2 regions of the Shewanella sp. ZOR0012 genome follow, and region 2 is predicted to be linked to the other one. Evidence: riboswitches for the same ligand, from Rfam matches in the RefSeq annotation. Region 2 holds a riboswitch; the other holds the start of a gene.
The links. Region 2 has a riboswitch for cobalamin ahead of L976_RS04110 (TonB-dependent receptor). Riboswitches for the same ligand answer to the same signal wherever they lie in the genome.

Region 1 (9,444 bases), 2.8 Mb from region 2:
AGGCTCCTGGCGGCTTGGTTTTAAGATCGATTTTTTGTTGAATAACCTGATCCTGCGCTTTACTCACAGGCTCGATTTGAAATGACAGGCTTGATTGAGACATTCACACTCCAATGACTAATTCGATTTCAATAACTCGTTCGATAACAACTACGACGCATACAGCGGCTATTTTCCATACGCACTTAGTACTAAATTAGCTAATCCTCTGCGAAAAACGCGAGTTCGATTAGTTGCGCCGACGCAAAATCAGCAAAAAGAAAAAACTACCTATCGAGGCGGTGATAATCCCAACGGGCAGTTCTTGATTACCCAGTAAACATCTCGCGAGCACATCAATCCACACCATAAACAAGCCGCCCACTAACGCGGTGAGCAAAATTGGCTGACGCCCGGGAAATAACAAGCGCACCGTATGGGGGATCATTAATCCAACAAAACCTATGCCACCACAGGTCGCCACTAAAACGGCGGTAATTAGTGAGCAGAGCAATAACATATTGAGGCGTAATTTAGGTACATTCACCCCTAAGGTGTGGGCCGTTTCATCCCCCGCCTGCAGGGCCATAATCTGCCGCTTCCAACCGAGGATGATAAAAAAACTCACCAATACAACGATGGATGGCAAAATTAAGAGCGGCCAACTGGCCTTAGCAAAACTGCCCAAACTCCAAAAAAGCACTGATGCCGTGGCCTGCGGGCTGGCAAAATACAACAGTAAGCTGGTTAATGCGCCAAACATAAACGATGTTGCCACCCCAGAGAGCAGCATGCGCTCAACTTGGCTGTTGAGCCCAAGCCCTGACAAGGCGAGAACAATAAGAACGGATAAACTGGCACCAATAAAAGCGCCGAAAGGCAAACTAAACCACAGGAGCCCAGCAAACATTCCTGAGCCACTAAAAATCCCCGAATTGGCAATAACGCCAGCATTACCGAATAGACCAGAGCCAGTAAACAAGGTCAGCATCACCACAGCGCCAAAGGAGGCACCTGAACTGATGCCAAATAAATAAGGGTCAGCAAGCGGATTGCGCGTTACGGTTTGCAGCACACTGCCCGCTAAAGACAGCCCCGCCCCCGCCACAAACGCGAGCAATATCCGTGGCAACCTTAATTCCATCACAATCCGCTCCGTCATCGAGGCGGCAGTTGACGCATCGTCGTTGGCGAAAAATTGATTGAATAATTTAATAAACACATGCAGCACATCTAAAAAGCTGATATTTGCCGCGCCAAAACTGGCGGCCGCAATCGGGGTCAGCAGAGCAAAACCCACCAAGCCAAGAATCAGCCATTGCTGGCGGGTTAATGGCGTTAAAATATGGGTTAAAAGATTCATCATTATCAGCTTAAACGTGTGAATCATGGCGTGTTTATCTCCCCGTTGATGTTATGGGGAGCGGATACAACCACATCATCCGTCGGTGATTTTTGATAACCATAAAAGTAATTAATTAAAGGATTGGCATGTTGTGGATGGGGCATCACTTGAGCGCAAACACCAAAAACTTGGGCAATGCGCTCCTCTGTTAATACCTCACTCGGCGTGCCCATGGCGCTCACTTGCCCCTTATCCAGTAGCAGCAAACTATCACACAGGGCACTTGCTAAATTCAGATCATGAATAGAGGCAATGACACTAATGCCAAGGCTTCGAACCAACTCCAAAATTTGTATTTGATAGCGCACATCGAGGTGGTTTGTGGGTTCATCTAAAATCAGTAACTGAGGTTGTTGCACGATAGCGCGGGCAATCAGTGCCCGTTGTTTCTCGCCACCGGAGAGCCGCTCATATTGCTGATAGCGCTTATGGCTAAGACCTACCTTTTCAAGCGCCTTGATAATTTTTTCACTATCACCGCTGGAATTAGTATCGAACATCCCTTTGTGGGGCGTGAGCCCCATAGCAACGAGTTGCTCTGTGGTCATATCAAAATAGTGCGGCGTATCCTGCTGCACCACAGCTACTTTGCAGGCAAATGCCTTGGGCGAAAGCTCGTTAATGTCCTGCGAAAACAAACTGATTTGCCCCAGAGTTGGGCGAATAAAACGATATATACAACGCAGTAAACTGGATTTACCCGCACCGTTAGGGCCGATTAATCCCAGCATTTCACCGCGTTGTAGGGCAAAGTTAATCCCTGAAAGAATGGTTTTGCCTTCGATGGTCCAACTCAATTGGCTGACATTGAGTGCCACATTAGCTAGCACCACCGAAGATTGCACATCTGTTGACGTGGAAGGCTTCATTAAAAGCTGCTCCCACAGGCATATTTTGTACCCAAACCCAGTAGCACCATGGGCCACAGGGCGAAACGTATCAATATCATTTTCTGCTCCCTCGAGTCACCCGCTCGAGAACTAAGGCTGCACGCAGCGAAAACAGAAATAGGCAGGTCTCCTGACTTGTAGCAAAGAAGGTTCTAGGTTCTAGATTCTAGGCACTTCTTTTAACTACTCACAGTTGCGGGTACAGTTCGGGCTGGCTGACGGGCAGCACCCCGATTCCCTATTATGTTTGGGTTGATCCGGCGTTTATAACGACTATTGCCTTAAGCGAATAGCGCAGGATAAAGCGAAATTCCCAACACCTATTTCTGCGACATTTAAACTTAGCGAACACAATGCGCTATCTGGCTCAAACGTCAGGGAAAAGCATTATCCTATATCTTGCTCATTAGGCAATGCAGTTTAAATCAGAAAATGTTCATCATCCCATTTAGCATAAGATTTCAAACTCAATCAGCATGGCTCGATGGCCAGTCTAAGCGCCAGTATCGAGTCCCATGTTTATCTTCGAGTACATTAATCGTCACCACCGCGGCAACCGGTAAAGTCAGTTGACTGTAAAACCCTACCGTTCTCACCGCCCCCAATCCTCTTGCCATTAAATGACGGATCACCCCGCCGTGGGTCAAAACCCAGATATTGGCTGTGGGTGCATCGGCATTACACTCGCCGTGGGCCTGTTCATCATCCAACGCCAGCAGGGCAAACTCTTTATTGAGGATCTGCTCTATTGCGCCATCGATACGAGCCTCAAAACTTGCCATCGTTTCACCATTGGGCGGCGACACGGTCCAAGGATCTTGCCAATAGGCCGCCATGCGCTCACCATCCTGTTGATATAACTCATCGAGCAAGCGACCATCCCAATCGCCAAAATCCATTTCCTGTAGATCCTCCAGCAGGTTGACCTCAAGCGGCGAAGGCGTTGGTGCAGCTAAATGTGAACTCCCAGACAAGCTGGAATGCGGCTCCAGCGCCAACACCTTGGCAAATTCAGCGCAGCGCCTTGAGGTAGAGCTGTAAATACCGTGGCACTCTCTGGCCTGCAAAGTGACTGCCGCTGACATCTGCCGCCAGCCCTTCTCGCTCAGTGGAACATCGACTCTGCCACGTAAAATCGCCCCGCCTTCGCATTCCCCGTGGCGTAACAGTAATAAGCGAACTTGTTTCATATATGCCTTTTAAAAATCTTAGGATCTAGATTCTAGATTCTAGATTCTCGCTCCTAATGACTTTCACCTTGCCCTGACAATCCGATGTCGCGTATTATGGACGTCTATACGTATAAATGTCCAAATCATAACGAACGACATTCAATAATAAAATGCAATTTACCGCAGAATTGCATATTTTTGGACTCAACTTAGCTGTAGTAAAGGTAATCATTTATGGCGATATCTCTCCATCGAGCCAGCCAAACACTGGCAGACATTCGCAACCAGTTGTCAAAGCGCATTCTGATTTTAGACGGCGCCATGGGCACTATGATCCAAGGCTACAAGCTAGAAGAAGCCGATTACCGTGGCGAGCGTTTCAAGGATTGGCATACCGACGTTAAGGGCAATAACGATCTCTTAGTGCTCACACAGCCACACATCATCAAACAAATTCACACCGACTACCTATTAGCCGGTGCCGATATTATTGAAACCAACACTTTCAACGCCACCACTATCGCCATGGCCGACTACGATATGCAGTCGCTGTCCGCCGAAATTAACCGTGAAGGTGCGCGCCTCGCCCGTGAGGCCTGTGATGAAATCGAAAAAGCCACGGGTAAACCACGTTATGTCGCCGGTGTGTTAGGACCCACTAACCGTACCTGCTCTATCAGCCCCGATGTTAACGATCCCGGATATCGTAATATCCACTTTGATGAGTTAGTGACCGCTTACTGCGAATCGACCCGCGCCCTGATTGAAGGCGGCGCCGATATCATTATGGTCGAGACCATCTTCGATACCTTAAACGCTAAGGCCGCCTTATTTGCCATCGAAACCGTGTTCGATGAACTCTTTGGCGCTAACTCGCCAGCACGTTTGCCAGTGATGATCTCCGGCACTATTACCGATGCCTCGGGTCGAACCCTTACCGGACAAACCACCGAAGCCTTTTATAACTCCCTTCGCCATATCAAGCCGTTATCTATCGGCCTTAACTGCGCCCTTGGGCCAAAAGAGCTGCGTCCCTACGTTGAAGAACTGTCACGCATCGCCGAATGTTATGTCTCGGCGCACCCTAACGCGGGTCTACCAAACGAGTTTGGCGGTTACGATGAAACCCCAAAAGACATGGCCAGCGTTATCCAAGAATGGGCCAGTGAAGGCATGCTCAACATTATCGGCGGCTGCTGTGGTAGCACGCCCGAGCATATTAAGGTCATTCGTGAAGCGGTGGAACCGTTTGCGCCACGGGTATTACCCGAGATCCCCGTCGCCTGCCGTTTAGCAGGTTTGGAACCGCTCACTATCGACGCCCAAACCCTGTTTGTGAACGTGGGTGAACGTACCAACGTCACTGGCTCGGCTAAGTTCTTAAAGCTGATCAAAGAAGGCAAGTTCGAGCAGGCGCTCGATGTCGCCCGTGAACAGGTAGAAAGCGGCGCGCAGATCATCGACATCAACATGGACGAAGGCATGCTCGATGGCGTGGAGGTGATGCATAAGTTCTTAAATCTTATCGCCTCTGAGCCAGATATCAGCCGAGTGCCGATTATGATCGACTCCTCTAAGTGGGAAGTGATTGAAGCGGGCCTCAAATGTATTCAAGGCAAGGGTATTGTTAACTCTATCTCCCTCAAAGAAGGCGAAGATAAGTTTATCGAGCAGGCAACCCTCGTTAAACGCTACGGCGCAGCGGCCATTATTATGGCGTTCGACGAGCAAGGCCAAGCCGATACTAAAGCACGCAAAGTCGAAATCTGTACCCGCGCCTACCGCGTGCTGGTCGATAAGGTCGGCTTTCCGCCCGAAGACATTATCTTCGACCCGAATATCTTCGCGATTGCCACGGGTATCGATGAGCACGATAACTATGCTGTCGATTTTATTGAAGCCATTAAAGAGATTAAGGCCACCCTGCCCCACGCGATGATTTCGGGCGGGGTGTCGAACGTGTCGTTCTCCTTCCGCGGTAACAATCCAGTGCGTGAGGCGATTCACGCGGTATTCCTGTACCACGCGATTAAAGTCGGCATGGATATGGGGATTGTCAACGCGGGCCAGTTAGCGATTTACGATGATATCGACCCAGAGCTTAAAGTACGGGTCGAGAACGTGGTGCTCAACCTGCCTTGCCCGGTTGAAGGCTCGAGTAATACAGAGCAATTGCTTGAGATTGCTGAAAAATTCCGTGGCGATGGCTCAAGTGCCGCTAAAAAAGAAGATTTAGAGTGGCGCTCATGGCCAGTTAATCAACGTTTAGCCCATGCGCTGGTCAAAGGCATCACCGAATTTATCGACGAAGATACTGAAGCCGCTCGCCAACTCGCCTCCCGTCCGCTGGATGTGATCGAAGGCCCGCTGATGGACGGTATGAATATCGTTGGCGACCTGTTTGGCTCGGGTAAAATGTTCCTGCCACAGGTGGTCAAATCCGCGCGGGTGATGAAAAAGGCCGTGGCCTACCTCAATCCCTTTATTGAAAAGGAAAAAGTCGCAGGTCAGTCGAACGGTAAGATTTTGATGGTGACCGTAAAAGGCGATGTGCACGATATCGGCAAAAATATTGTTGGCGTGGTGCTCGCCTGTAATGGCTTTGAAGTGTTCGATTTGGGCGTGATGGTGTCGGTAGAGCGCATTCTTGAGGCGGTGAAAGAACACAATATCGATATTATCGGCATGTCGGGGCTTATCACCCCAAGCCTTGATGAAATGGTGCATAACGTCAAAACCTTCCACCGTGAAGGGCTCACCATTCCAGCGATTATCGGCGGCGCAACCTGCTCGAAAATCCATACTGCGGTGAAGATTGCGCCCCATTATCCCCATGGCGCGATTTACATTGCCGACGCCTCCCGCGCCGTGCCCATGGTCAGCAAGCTTGTCAGCAATGAAACTCGCCAAGCGACTATCGATGAAACCTACGCCGAATATGACGATATGCGCACCAAGCGTTTATCCCAAACCAAGCGTAAGGAAATCGTCTCGCTAGAGGCCGCCCGCGAAAACCGCTGCCAGCACGATTGGGCAAACTACACCCCATTCAAACCCAAGGTGCTCGGTCGCCAAGTATTTGATGATTATCCATTAACCGACTTAGTAGACCGTATCGACTGGACGCCCTTCTTCCGCGCGTGGGAGCTGCACGGCCATTACCCTGAAATCTTAACCGATAAAGTAGTCGGCGTTGAGGCGCAGAAGCTGTTCGCCGATGGTCAGGCGATGCTTACAAAAATCATCGAAGAAAAATGGCTCACCGCCAAGGGCGTGATTGGGCTGTTTCCCGCCAATACTGTCAACTTCGATGATATTGAGCTGTACACTGATGAGACTCGCACCGAAGTAGAAATGACTACCCATCACCTGCGGATGCAGCTTGAGCGGGTGGGTAACGATAACTTCTGTCTCGCCGACTTTGTGGCGCCCAAAGACAGCGGCGTTGCCGACTATATGGGCGGATTTGCGGTCACCGCAGGCCATGGGATTGATGAGCATGTGGCCCGCTTTGAGGCGAACCACGATGACTACAACGCCATTATGCTCAAGTGTTTAGCCGACCGTTTAGCCGAAGCCTTTGCCGAGCGGATGCACGAGCGCGTACGTAAAGAGTTTTGGGGTTATGCCGCCGATGAGCAGCTCGATAACGAGGCGTTAATTCGTGAGAAATACAAGGGCATTCGCCCTGCACCGGGTTACCCCGCTTGCCCGGATCACACCGAAAAAGGCCTGCTGTGGGAACTATTAAAGCCGAATGAAACCATCGACTTAAATATTACCGAAAGCTACGCCATGTTCCCCACCGCCGCAGTATCGGGCTGGTATTTTGCCCACCCGAAATCCCGCTACTTTGGCGTGAGTAATATTGGTCGCGATCAGGTGGAGGATTACGCTAAGCGTAAGGGGATGACAGTCGCAGAGACGGAGAAGTGGCTAGCGCCAGTGCTTGACTATGACCCTGAATAGGGAGTGATCCAGAGTAAGCTGGATCGGCCTTGCGCTAACGCGGTTTGAAAAGCTGATTCAAACTTCGTTTGAATTTTAAATCAAAGTCGTGGAATTCCATTCCACACCAGGGCAAGAAGGGGATCAACAGCAATCCCCCTCTTGCATCTCCCCTTGCCGCCCCTAGCGAAGTTACATGCATTAGAGACTAGCCTTGGTCTTATGGATAAATTGCTATCGCTTCCGATGGTACATCCTGTACCCCGAAAGCTAGCTGGTCATCCATGACCAGACTCACGCAATTTATTCCAACGCCCCGCGGCAACTTCGCAGGGGATAGGTGAACTTCTGCTGCTTTTGTGTTGCTCGCTAGCCATGCAAAGTATGCCGAGTAATGTTTACTACCAATTTTAGAAATTTAGCAATGGATTTCCAATTAAACCTTAAAGCAATGAGGATTTAATCTCTAGGATAAATATCATTTTTCTTAAACCATTTTTCTACAGGTGTAGTAATCCAATTTAAGCAATCTCCATTATTATTTCGCTGTGTGCATTGGCTATCATTTGTCTGTACTTTTACTATATTTTCTTTTACTTCTATAATAATACCAACTGAAGAATCATCACCTACAGATAAGTTAGATCTAAAAGAGCGAACCTTATCTTCATAAGCATTAATTTTTTTACTCTCTTTCATTTTCCAAGCTTTGAACTCTTTTATAGACGTCACATCTGATGGTGCTGATTCAATTAATTTTCCATCTTCAAACAATCCGTGATCTGTACAACGTTGGCAACCAATAAACTTACAGTTACAACGGTAAGAAAACGTACCAAATCCATTAAACTTACTATTCAGCCATTCTCCCTCATAGTAGTCACAACCAGAGGCTGGACCACATTCTTGCCATTTGCCTTTCCCTGTCCGCTTCCCATCGACCCAATCCCCTTCATATACCCTACCACTTTGCCATGTGTAGGTACCTTTTCCATGTAAATACCCATCTTTAAATTCACCTTTATAGGTATCCTTTCCTGTTGAAACTCCAAAACCATTAGCTTTACCAGCTACACAATCTCCCTCATAAGTTCCTTGAACATCAGGATCTTCAACCCAACATTCTGAAGGGTTTGAATAAGCAGATTTTGATATAAAAAGTGCTAAACCAATTAGCAAAGCCTGTTTCAATTTCATTTATCGCCATACTCCATGCAAATTATTGTTAGATTTTTATATTATTAGTCTATCGGCAGTTAATTAGGTAAAAATGACAATATCTCTAAATTTTCATGCCAATTTGCTGATTCTAAATTTACTTTTTTAGTTCTCTTCCACTACAAATAAATCAGGCAGCGATACATCACCGATACATCAGATACATCACAGATACATCAGGCCACCGTAATGGGTGGCTAGATTTTATTTAATGGATGTCCATTTTATTCTGCGCATTATTAACAATGGGTGTCCCATTAAATTCCTATTCGGGACAGCTATTTAGCCATGCAAAGCAAACCGAGTAATCTTTACTACCAATTTTAGAATTTAACAATGGGTGTCCAATTAAACCCGCATATAAGTGGATATCAATTTAAGTTATTTCTTTCTTAAATATTCTTCAGCTTTCAATTTCAGATCAGATGTAAATTTTGAACGTTTTATTTGATCATTTGTCACCGCAGGAGAAATCATATCTATAATAGAAAAACACTTTTTAAAAATATCAGTATATTGCCTATCGCTTGAATTTAGCTTTTGAATAACCTTATCTGCATATTTATTAGCTTTTGAAGCATTAGGGTGAATCACTTCAACTTTACTGTGAGCCACCCACATAAATAGAGTGATAATATGCCACTTATATTTACTATATAAATGTGCATTTTCTTTTCGGCCATTTGCCAAAGTATTAAACTTATACAATATAAGAGCACATAGATAATATAAAGCTTCAGAGTCATCATCTTTGAAAAACTTATCCCCCATCATGATAAACAAGTTTTTTACATAACGAGATGCTGTATGAGGCTCATTTAATATACCTGCA
Region 2 (9,444 bases):
ATGCGGGGAAATATCGCCTCGACAAAGCCCTACAAAACCGCATGACCAATATTACCAAGTTGTTCGCCAATCAAGAGGCCATTGCCGCGCTAGATGCCACAGGCAAGGTACATACTTGGGGTTATGGCCCCTACGGCGGCAATAGTTTGCATGTGCAGGATCAATTAGTTGATGTCGTCGATATCTTTGCCAGAGGACGCAGTTTTGTCGCCCTTAAAAAACAGGGCAGTGCTGTGATTTGGGGGCAGGTTGAAGAGTCGACCAATATGAAAAAGTTACTCCCGCAGCTTACGGATGTGGCGAAGATCGAATATTTTCAACACACCTATGCCGCCTTGAAAAAGGACGGTACTGTGGTGAGTTGGGGCTGGCGCAGTGATGCTTACTCGATCCGCAGCGCCTTAAAGGATGTGGCGAGTATGACGGCAAACAATTGTGCCTTTGCGATTTTAAGTCCTACGGGGGATGCGCATTTTTGGGGCGATGGCATTAACTGTGGTGTCGATTGGATTAAAAAAACCGACATTACAGGCGTGAAGGAGATTATCAGTGTCGGCTCAGGGTTTTTATTACTGCGGGATAAGGCCGTGCCGCAAATTGTGGCCGACGACACTGACTACGCGTATATGTTTGGGTTTCACTATGCCCAAGAGATTCTTGATAAATATTGGCAGGAAGGAAGTGTTATTACTCAAGGACCATCCTCCTTTGTGTTTACGCGTCCCGATGGCAAAGTGGTGCCCGTTGGATATCGCGCCAACCGTGATAATGTGGAAAAGTTAATGGCACGTATTCCGCGTCTCACGTGGTTAGATGGCGCAAATGACGGTTATGTTGGCATTAGCGACAAGGGGGAGTTGGTCTCTTGGTCGATGAATTTGCCCATGTTCGACAAGTCGCCTGTGCAACCTGCTGACTCGTTAGTGATTAAGCCGCTGGATTTAAGCCCGGTTGCCCAATGCGAAACCCCTGAGCAGCGTCAGGCGATTTTAAGTAAAGACAGACCCCAACCAGCGGCAAAAAACTGGGATGGCGTTTTCTAACTCATGTGAGCTTTCTCGCCAATCTGAGATTAATGGACTTTCATCCGTATAGACGTCTATAATGCGCGCGCTTAGGTCTTTAATATTCTGAGCCTTGTTGGGCGTTAACAGGTTTGACGCCCTTTGAACCTAATTTTGAGTCAACCTTCTGTGGTGCTTGCGATGATGAAGTCGCGAGATAATCGGGAAGCCAGTGAAATTCTGGCACTGCCCCCGCAACGGTAAAAGGTGAGAGACGACCGCATTTGATAGGCGTTCACGATGAACACTGAAATCGAGTGTGTAAAGGTCAGTTTCGCGTTCATCTCAAGTTGAGATGGATATAGCCTAAGTCCGGAGACCGGCCCTAAAGGTGTTTTTGAGATTTCGGTGGGCAGATCTCAAAATGCGATAGTGACTATCAGTGTTTTCTACTGAATCAACGGTATCGTGGCGCTAATGCCCCGTTTTCCTTGTAGGAGTTAAAGGTAAAATGGGAACACATCCAACCAAAATTGCGCTGCTGATTGGCAGCCTTTGCAGTGTATCAATTATCGCGCCCGCTGTGGCTGCTGATGAAACTCATGCCGCCAACGTCGATGAGCATATCGTGGTGATTGGTCGTGCTGATAAGACCCCGTTAAATATTGCCGCTAATGTGAATGTGATTGATGCTGCGGCGATTGAAATGAGTGGCGCGACTAATTTGACTGACGTCTTACGTGGTCAGAGCGGTATTCAAATTTCGGATAACAATATTGGTACTAGCTTTGCGATGCGCGGTTTTAGCGCCAGCGCTGCGGTAAACAACACCTTGATTTTGCTCGATGGTCGCCGTCTGAATAACATTGATATTGCTGCGCCTAGCCTGAATGCAATTCCCTTAAATCAGGTTGAACGCATCGAGATTTTATCCGGCAGTGCGGGCGTGCTCTATGGCGATCAAGCCGTGGGTGGCGTGATCAATATTGTGACTAAATCGCCTGAGAATACGGGTGGCAGCGTGCAATTATCCGGCGGTAGCTTTAATACCTATGAAGGTCGCGGCGATGTGTCTGGCGCAATCAACAAGGATTGGCGCTATTTCTTGACCGGAAGCTACAACCAAGGTGACAACTATCGTCAGCATAATGCCAATGAAACGGGCTCTATCCTTGGCCGCATTCAATATAAAACGGCGACTGATTCTTTCTTTGTCGAAACCAGCTATTACGATGATGACCGCGAAAATCCAGGGGCATTGACTAAAGATCAATTTAAAGACAACCCACGTTACTCTGGGAACGATAAGCAATATTCCCATGAAATGACCACTGCGGCGCGTACGGGCTATCAGCATCAGCTTAATCAAAACTGGGCATTAGCGGCGGATCTAGATTACAGCGATACCTTAGTCAGCTCACTCAATTGGGGCCAGAGCCATAATACTCGCTCACTGCTGATGTTTAGCCCTAAGGCGCTTGCCAACTACAGTACCCGTCAAGGTGAGCTAAACCTAGTGACTGGTTTGGATATCAGCCGCGGTAAAGCCGAGTTTGACTCTATGGCGCGCAGTAACGTGCAGGATATGCAAAGTGCTTACCTGCAAGCCACTGTGCCGTTAAGTCACACCTTAAGCTATGTGGTGGGCGGACGTTACGCGCGGGTGACTGACGATCTGGTCGATGGCAATGTGTATCCAAACGGTATTGATTTAGATGAAGATGCCACTGCATTCGAGTTCGGTTTAAATTACCGTCCGAGCGCCGAGCACAGATTCTATCTACGTGGCGATGAAAACTTCCGTTTCGCTAAGGTGGATGAGCAAGCCTACACTCCGAAAGATGTGTATGGCTTAAAGCCGCAGACCGGCCGCTCCTATGAAGCTGGTTGGGATTGGGCTGTTGCCAGCCAAACTTTGCGAGTGAGCCTATACCGCCTCGATTTAGAAGATGAAATTGTCTTCGACCCGAGTGCTGAAAAACCTGTTGGGGGCAGCTTCCAAGGCGCTAACGTCAATGCCGATGCTTCACGCCGTTATGGCGCGAGTGCCGATTGGGATTGGCAGGTGACTAAAGCGTTGCAACTAGGTCTTGAGTACAACTATATCGATGCCGAATTTACCGATGGGGTAAATGATGGCAAGAAATTGTCTTGGGTGGCCGAGCATTCGGGACGCGGTTATGTCAGCATGGATTTTGCCGAACATTTTCAAGTCTTTGCCGAGGCGATTTATACGGGCGATCGCTTTATCGAAGGCGATAATGCTAACCAAGGCGATAAATTGGCTAGTTATGTCTTAGGTAACTTGGCACTTAACTATACCCGTGACGCTTGGTTAGCGAGCCTGCGTATCGATAACCTGTTTGATAAAGACTATGTCAGTGCTGGTTATTATGCTGGTGGAACCTATGACGGCTATTACTCAGGCCGAGGCCGTGATATTCGCTTGACGGTAGGTTACCGCTTCTAAGCCGAATCCTGATAATTAAGTGATTTAGCGCATTTTAAAGCCAGACGTTGTCTGGCTTTGTTATTTCTGCTGTTGGGTGCAGAGAAAAATCATTTTTACGGGTGTAATACAGGCTAAGTCGTTGCTTATACTGTAAAGCACATCATCTTTAGGGTTAACGCAATTATTCTACGACTTAGTGCTGAAATTCTTTGTAGTTTGGGTATGATGTGAGCGGTATTCGAATCATCTTATAGCTAATTAACAGGTGTAAAGTGTCCTATGACAGATCTTGAGCAACAGGTTTTTACTCAAGTGAGAGCCATCATAGCGAATGAAGAGCAAGTCATTGGCCGCCGTGGGATCTTAATTCCACTGAAAAAGGCCATTCTTGCCGAAGGCGATATTCGTAATGTGATCGATATTATTTCGAGTGATCCCGCGTTAGCGGCCCATATGTTGATGCGCAGCAATTCGGCGCAAGCTTCTGGTGTGGTTAGCCCTAAGTCTCGCTCTTTAAAAGATGCCTTAATTCGTTTGGGCCAAGTTAATATTTACCGTTACGCCTTTACATTTTATTTGAAAGAACGCCTCGATGAATTGCCTCAACCCTATAAGAAGTTGGTGCAAGGTTATTGGAAACTCACGGAAAATATAGCAACTGATGCGGTTGACAGCTTAGTTGATATGCCGGATGTCGATATCGACCCCGATGAGGTGCAAACCTTGGCGCTGTTTAGTGTGTTCGGCCAGATTATTGCCTTAACCGCATTTGCTTATTTGAATGCCAGCTCTGAGCAATCTTTCCCGCTAAGTGTGATTAAGTCTTTGATCGATAATCAGCAACAAACCTTAACCATCGAAGCCTTTGAAGCCTTAGATCTTGACCAAGATCTGCGCCAAGAGTTTATGATCGCCCACAATCTGCGCCAGACCCGTAATCAAAATTCCCCCGGGTTAATTCTGCGCCGGGTATTGTCAATGCGTGGTTTATTGCTTAACCCGCTCTAAGCACCACCCATAAAAACAAAGCCTGCAATAGCAGGCTTTTTTGTTAAATATTTCAACGCTTAATTGGTTTTTTGCTGGCGGGCTAAGCCTTCGCTTGCTACTAGTTGCAGCCAGTTTTGCACTAAGGCCGAGTTCGCGCTGTGGCGGCGATAAGCCCCAAATAGCGGGCGTTTTAAGCCTTCTTGGCCGAGTTTGACTGAAGCTAAACTCAAACCATGTCCCTCATTGATAGACCAATTGGGTAGGGCGGCGATACCGTCCTTACAGGCGATGCGCTGCAATAACATCATGGTCAAATCACAGGTTTTTTGCTCGCCGGCTTCTATGCCCGCGGGCTCTAAAAAGTGGCGGTAAATATCTAAACGCGCCAGTGGCACCGGATAACTGATTATCGGCAAGCGCGCCAATTGCTTGGGTGTAACATAGGCTTCTTTCGCTAAGGGATGATCCTTAGCAACCACTAACTTCACTTCAAAATCAAACAAATGCTGATAGGCGAGCGAGTGACCTGGCACGGGATCTGAGGTCAGCACTATATCCAGTTCGCCCATTTCTAGGGCATTGAGCGAGTCGAATAGATGACGGCTTGAGAGATCTAACTCTGCTTGGGGATGATCTTGCCTAAATTGCTCCATCACTGGCATTAACCAGCGAAAACAGCTGTGGCATTCAATCCCGACTCTGAGCTGATTGGTTTCAGTTTCCAGCCCATTTTTGAGATCGGTTTCCGTCTCTAACACCTTAGGCAGGATCTCCTCGGCGAGGTGCAACAGGCGTGCACCTTCCTGAGTAAAGGAGAGCGGTTTGCTCTTACGCACAAAAATGGGCGAGTTAATTCGTTGCTCTAACTCCTTAATTTGATGGGAGAGAGCCGATTGGGTGACAAAACGTTTTTTGGCTGCGCCCGCCAAGCTGCCACTTTCCTTCAGGGCCATTAAGGTTCGCAGATGTCTTAGTTCGATCATGATCACTCCAAGTGAATTTCGCTCATGTTGTGCTTGAAATCAATTCGGTTGCTGGCATAGAGACTATCACAATAAACTTCTAGACGTCCAGACGCCCATTGTGATTTATCTAGGCTTAAATGCGAAAAGTTGCCAAGAAAACACCATCAGCTGGGTGCTAGTGCCGAATATGGCTTATCTCAAATAAAGGAAGATATGGTATGCAATTAAACAGTCTTGGTTTTCCCCGTATCGGGCGTCGTCGTGAATTAAAGTTTGCCCTTGAAAAATACTGGCGTGGTGAGAGCACTCAAGCTGAACTGCATGAGGTGGCTAAGGAGTTGCGGCGCACCCATTGGCAATGGCAAGTGGCTGCGGGAATTGAGCAAGTGCCAGTAGGGGATTTTGCCTTTTACGATCAAGTGTTAACCCTGAGTGCGACCCTAAACGCTATCCCCGATCGCCACCGTGGTGAGGGTGCTATCGATCTTGATACCTTATTCCGCGTTGCCCGTGGCCGCGCACCAAGTGGCATCGATGCGCCAGCCTCGGAAATGACTAAGTATTTCAACACTAACTATCACTACTTAGTGCCAGAGCTTAAGCAAGACCAAGTGTTCTCTATCGCTTATGAGCAGTTTTTTGATGAAGTGGCCGAGGCGCAGTCATTAGGTTATCAAGCCAAGCCTGTGTTGTTAGGCCCTGTGAGTTACTTGTATCTGGCCAAAACCGTGGAGCAGGATTTCGATAAACTCAGCCTATTGCCAAATCTGTTAAAGGCCTATGCCGACATTCTCGCGCGTTTTGCTGCGCAGGGCGTGACTTGGGTGCAACTTGAAGAGCCGATTTTGGCGCTCGAATTAGCCGCCGATTGGCAAGCAGCGATTAGCGAAGCTTATCAAGCGCTTAAAACGGCTCAAGTGAAGATTTTACTCACCAGTTACTATGGCAGCATTAGCCATCATCAGGCATTGGTTTCCGCGCTGCCGGTGGCGGGGGTGCACCTAGATTTAGTGACTGCCCCTGAACAATTGGCCTTGTTTGCTAATGCATTAAGACCAGATCAAATTCTGTCAGCTGGCGTAGTTAATGGCCGTAACGTGTGGGCGGCAGAGGTTGATCAGATTGTCGAGCGTATCGGCAGTGTTGCCAGAGACTTAGGCCAGCGTTTATGGATTGGCACTTCGTGTTCACTGCTGCACAGCCCTGTGGATTTAGAGGTAGAGACAACGCTCGCGCCGGCGCTACGTCAGCAGCTCGCATTTGCTAAGCAAAAGCTGTTGGAACTGGCGAATGTGCGTCAATTGCTGCTGGCCCCTGAGTCTGTCGCGGCCAAAGCGATAGTTAACACCTGCGTGGCTCGCCGTGAGGCTAAAGCACAGGCGGCGGATGCTAAAGTGATCGCCCGTGTGAATGCGCTGACCCCAGCCGACTATGAACGTGTGAGCGAATTTACTGAGCGCCAAGCGGTGCAGCAGCGTAAGTACCGTTTGCCATTGTTGCCAACAACTACGATTGGCTCATTCCCACAAACACCGGCAATCCGTGGACTACGTAGTCGATGGCGCAAGGGTGAGCTAAGCGATGCTCAATATACTGAGCAGTTGCAGCAAGTGACCCGCGATACCATAGACCGCCAGCTTAAACTTGGTATCGATGTGCTGGTACACGGTGAGGCCGAGCGTAATGACATGGTGGAATACTTCGGTGAGCAGCTCGAAGGTGTGGGCTTTACCAAAAATGGTTGGGTACAGAGTTATGGTTCTCGTTGCGTTAAGCCGCCATTGATTTATGGTGATGTGAGTCGCCCGAAAGCCATGACGGTTGATTGGGCTGTATTTGCCCAAAGCCTGACGGACAAACCCGTCAAAGGCATGCTAACGGGCCCGGTGACGATTCTACATTGGTCGTTTGCCCGTGAAGATATCAGCCGCGATACCATTGCCACCCAATTGGCGCTGGCAATTCGTGATGAAGTGGTGGATTTACAAAATGCAGGTATTGGCATTATTCAAATTGATGAGCCAGCCTTCCGTGAAGGATTGCCATTAAAGCAAAGCGAGTGGCAGGCTTACTTAGATTGGGCGGTGAATGCCTTTAAACTGAGTGCGGCGGGTGTGATTGATGAAACCCAAATCCATACCCATATGTGTTACAGCGAGTTTAACGATACGATTGCCGCGATTGCCGCCATGGATGCGGACGTGATCACCATCGAGACTTCGCGCTCACGCATGGAACTGCTCAACGCCTTTGAAGATTTTGAATATCCAAATGAAATTGGCCCTGGCGTTTACGATATCCACTCGCCCAATACGCCAAGTGTTGAGGCCATGGTGCACCTTATTGAAAAAGCGGCGCAAAAAGTGCCAGTGCGCCAACTGTGGGTTAACCCCGATTGCGGCCTTAAGACACGCACTTGGGCTGAAGTCGAACCCGCGCTGAAAAACATGGTCGATGCGACCCGTGAACTACGTCGCCGCCTTGGCTAAGCACTGTAAAATCTGCAATGAATGCCTCTTTGGCATAGCGTAAACAACAGGGATACCTAAGGTATCCCTGTTTTGCTATTGGTTGTTTATACAGACCTTTGCTTATAAAAATCAGCGTTTCACGCCATGACCCTTTAGTTTGAGGTATGCAGACAATCTCAAGTAACACGGATTTATATGGTTCAAAGTGTTATCCGTATATTTAAAGGTCTAGGGCGCAAACTTCTACACAGATATTTGCAAATCTTTACCTGATATCGACACTTCCTTCGTCTACTGCGCTTAGCTAACTCTATATACTGGCTGCACTATTTTTCTTCCCGCAAGATACACGCTTGCGCCCATTGGCATTGATGGACACCTAGATTCAGATGAAAAAATCCTCAAAGCGTAAATTGATATTGATCCTAAGCGGCCTCATCCTCCTTGGGGGCGGCGCTTATTTTCTGTTGCATAAACCCGAGGCGGCCCCAAGCTATGTGACGGAGCCCGTTAGACGCGGCGATATTGAAAACTCGGTGCTTGCCAACGGCATGTTGCAGGCCTCCAAGCTGGTGAGTGTGGGCGCGCAGGTCTCGGGGCAAATTCTGAGTTTGCCTGTGGAGCTAGGCCAAGAGGTGAAAAAGGGCGATCTTATCGCGCAAATCGACAGTCTTGCCCAGCAAAACAGCCTGCAAAATGCGCTGGCATCCCTTAAAAACATCAATGCTCAGTATCGTGCTAAGCAGGCACAAATACGTCAGGCAAAACTCGAATATACCCGTCAGCAGCAAATGCTCGCCGATAAGGCCAGCTCCCGCGCAGACTTTGAAGCCGCCGAAGCCACGCTCACGGTGTATCAAGCCGAGCTTGAGCAGTTAGAAGCGCAGAAACAACAGGCTGAAATTAATGTCGACAGTGCCAGAATCGATTTAGGTTATACCAAGATCACTGCGCCTATGGATGGCACCGTCGTTTACTCTGCGGTCGAAGTGGGTCAAACCGTTAACGCCAATCAAACCACACCAACCATAGTCGAGATGGCGCAGCTCGATACCATGACGGTCAAGGCGCAGATCTCCGAAGCCGATATCGTCAATGTGCGCCCAGGACAGCCAGTGTATTTCACTATTCTTGGTAGACCTAACCATCCCTATCGCGGCACTTTAAGGGCGATTGAGCCTGGCCCGACGTCAATGGATGGTGACGATAGCAATATGAGCTCGAGCGATTCAGACGCCATTTATTACCATGGCCTGTTCGATGTCGAAAACCCCGACCGTACCCTACGCATTGGGATGACGGCGCAGATTTCGATTGTGCTTGCCAAGTCTGATGATGCGCTGTTAGTACCATCGCAAGTGCTGAGGGTAAAACCAAGGGATAAAGCGGCTCCGCCAGCGGAAGGCAAGTCCCGTGGGCCGCAATATCAAGTGCCTGTATTGGTGAATAACCAAGTGCAATATGTGGATGTAACTGTTGGTATTAATAACAAAATCAATGCCGAAATCCTGTCTGGCCTGAACGAAGGCGACCAAGTGGTGCTCGGAATGCCCGCCGACGGC

Region 1: another riboswitch for cobalamin. It lies ahead of L976_RS15975 (ABC transporter ATP-binding protein); the one in region 2 lies ahead of L976_RS04110 (TonB-dependent receptor).

What each region holds. Positions count from the first base shown of each region.
Region 1 covers NZ_JTLE01000094.1:3,271,527-3,280,970, reverse strand. The annotation lists gene cobT (nicotinate-nucleotide--dimethylbenzimidazole phosphoribosyltransferase) at 1-103, opposite strand, end outside; gene L976_RS15980 (FecCD family ABC transporter permease) at 230-1,369, opposite strand; gene L976_RS15975 (ABC transporter ATP-binding protein) at 1,366-2,253, opposite strand; cobalamin riboswitch at 2,378-2,566, opposite strand; gene L976_RS15970 (histidine phosphatase family protein) at 2,742-3,464, opposite strand; gene metH (methionine synthase) at 3,681-7,415, shown strand; gene L976_RS15960 (hypothetical protein) at 7,854-8,591, opposite strand; gene L976_RS15955 (AIPR family protein) at 8,994-9,444, opposite strand, start outside.
Region 2 covers NZ_JTLE01000094.1:511,962-521,405, forward strand. The annotation lists partial or broken gene L976_RS04105 (hypothetical protein) at 1-1,043, shown strand, start outside; cobalamin riboswitch at 1,178-1,406, shown strand; gene L976_RS04110 (TonB-dependent receptor) at 1,516-3,474, shown strand; gene L976_RS04115 (HDOD domain-containing protein) at 3,736-4,464, shown strand; gene L976_RS04120 (LysR family transcriptional regulator) at 4,524-5,429, opposite strand; gene metE (5-methyltetrahydropteroyltriglutamate--homocysteine S-methyltransferase) at 5,630-7,900, shown strand; gene L976_RS04130 (efflux RND transporter periplasmic adaptor subunit) at 8,272-9,444, shown strand, end outside.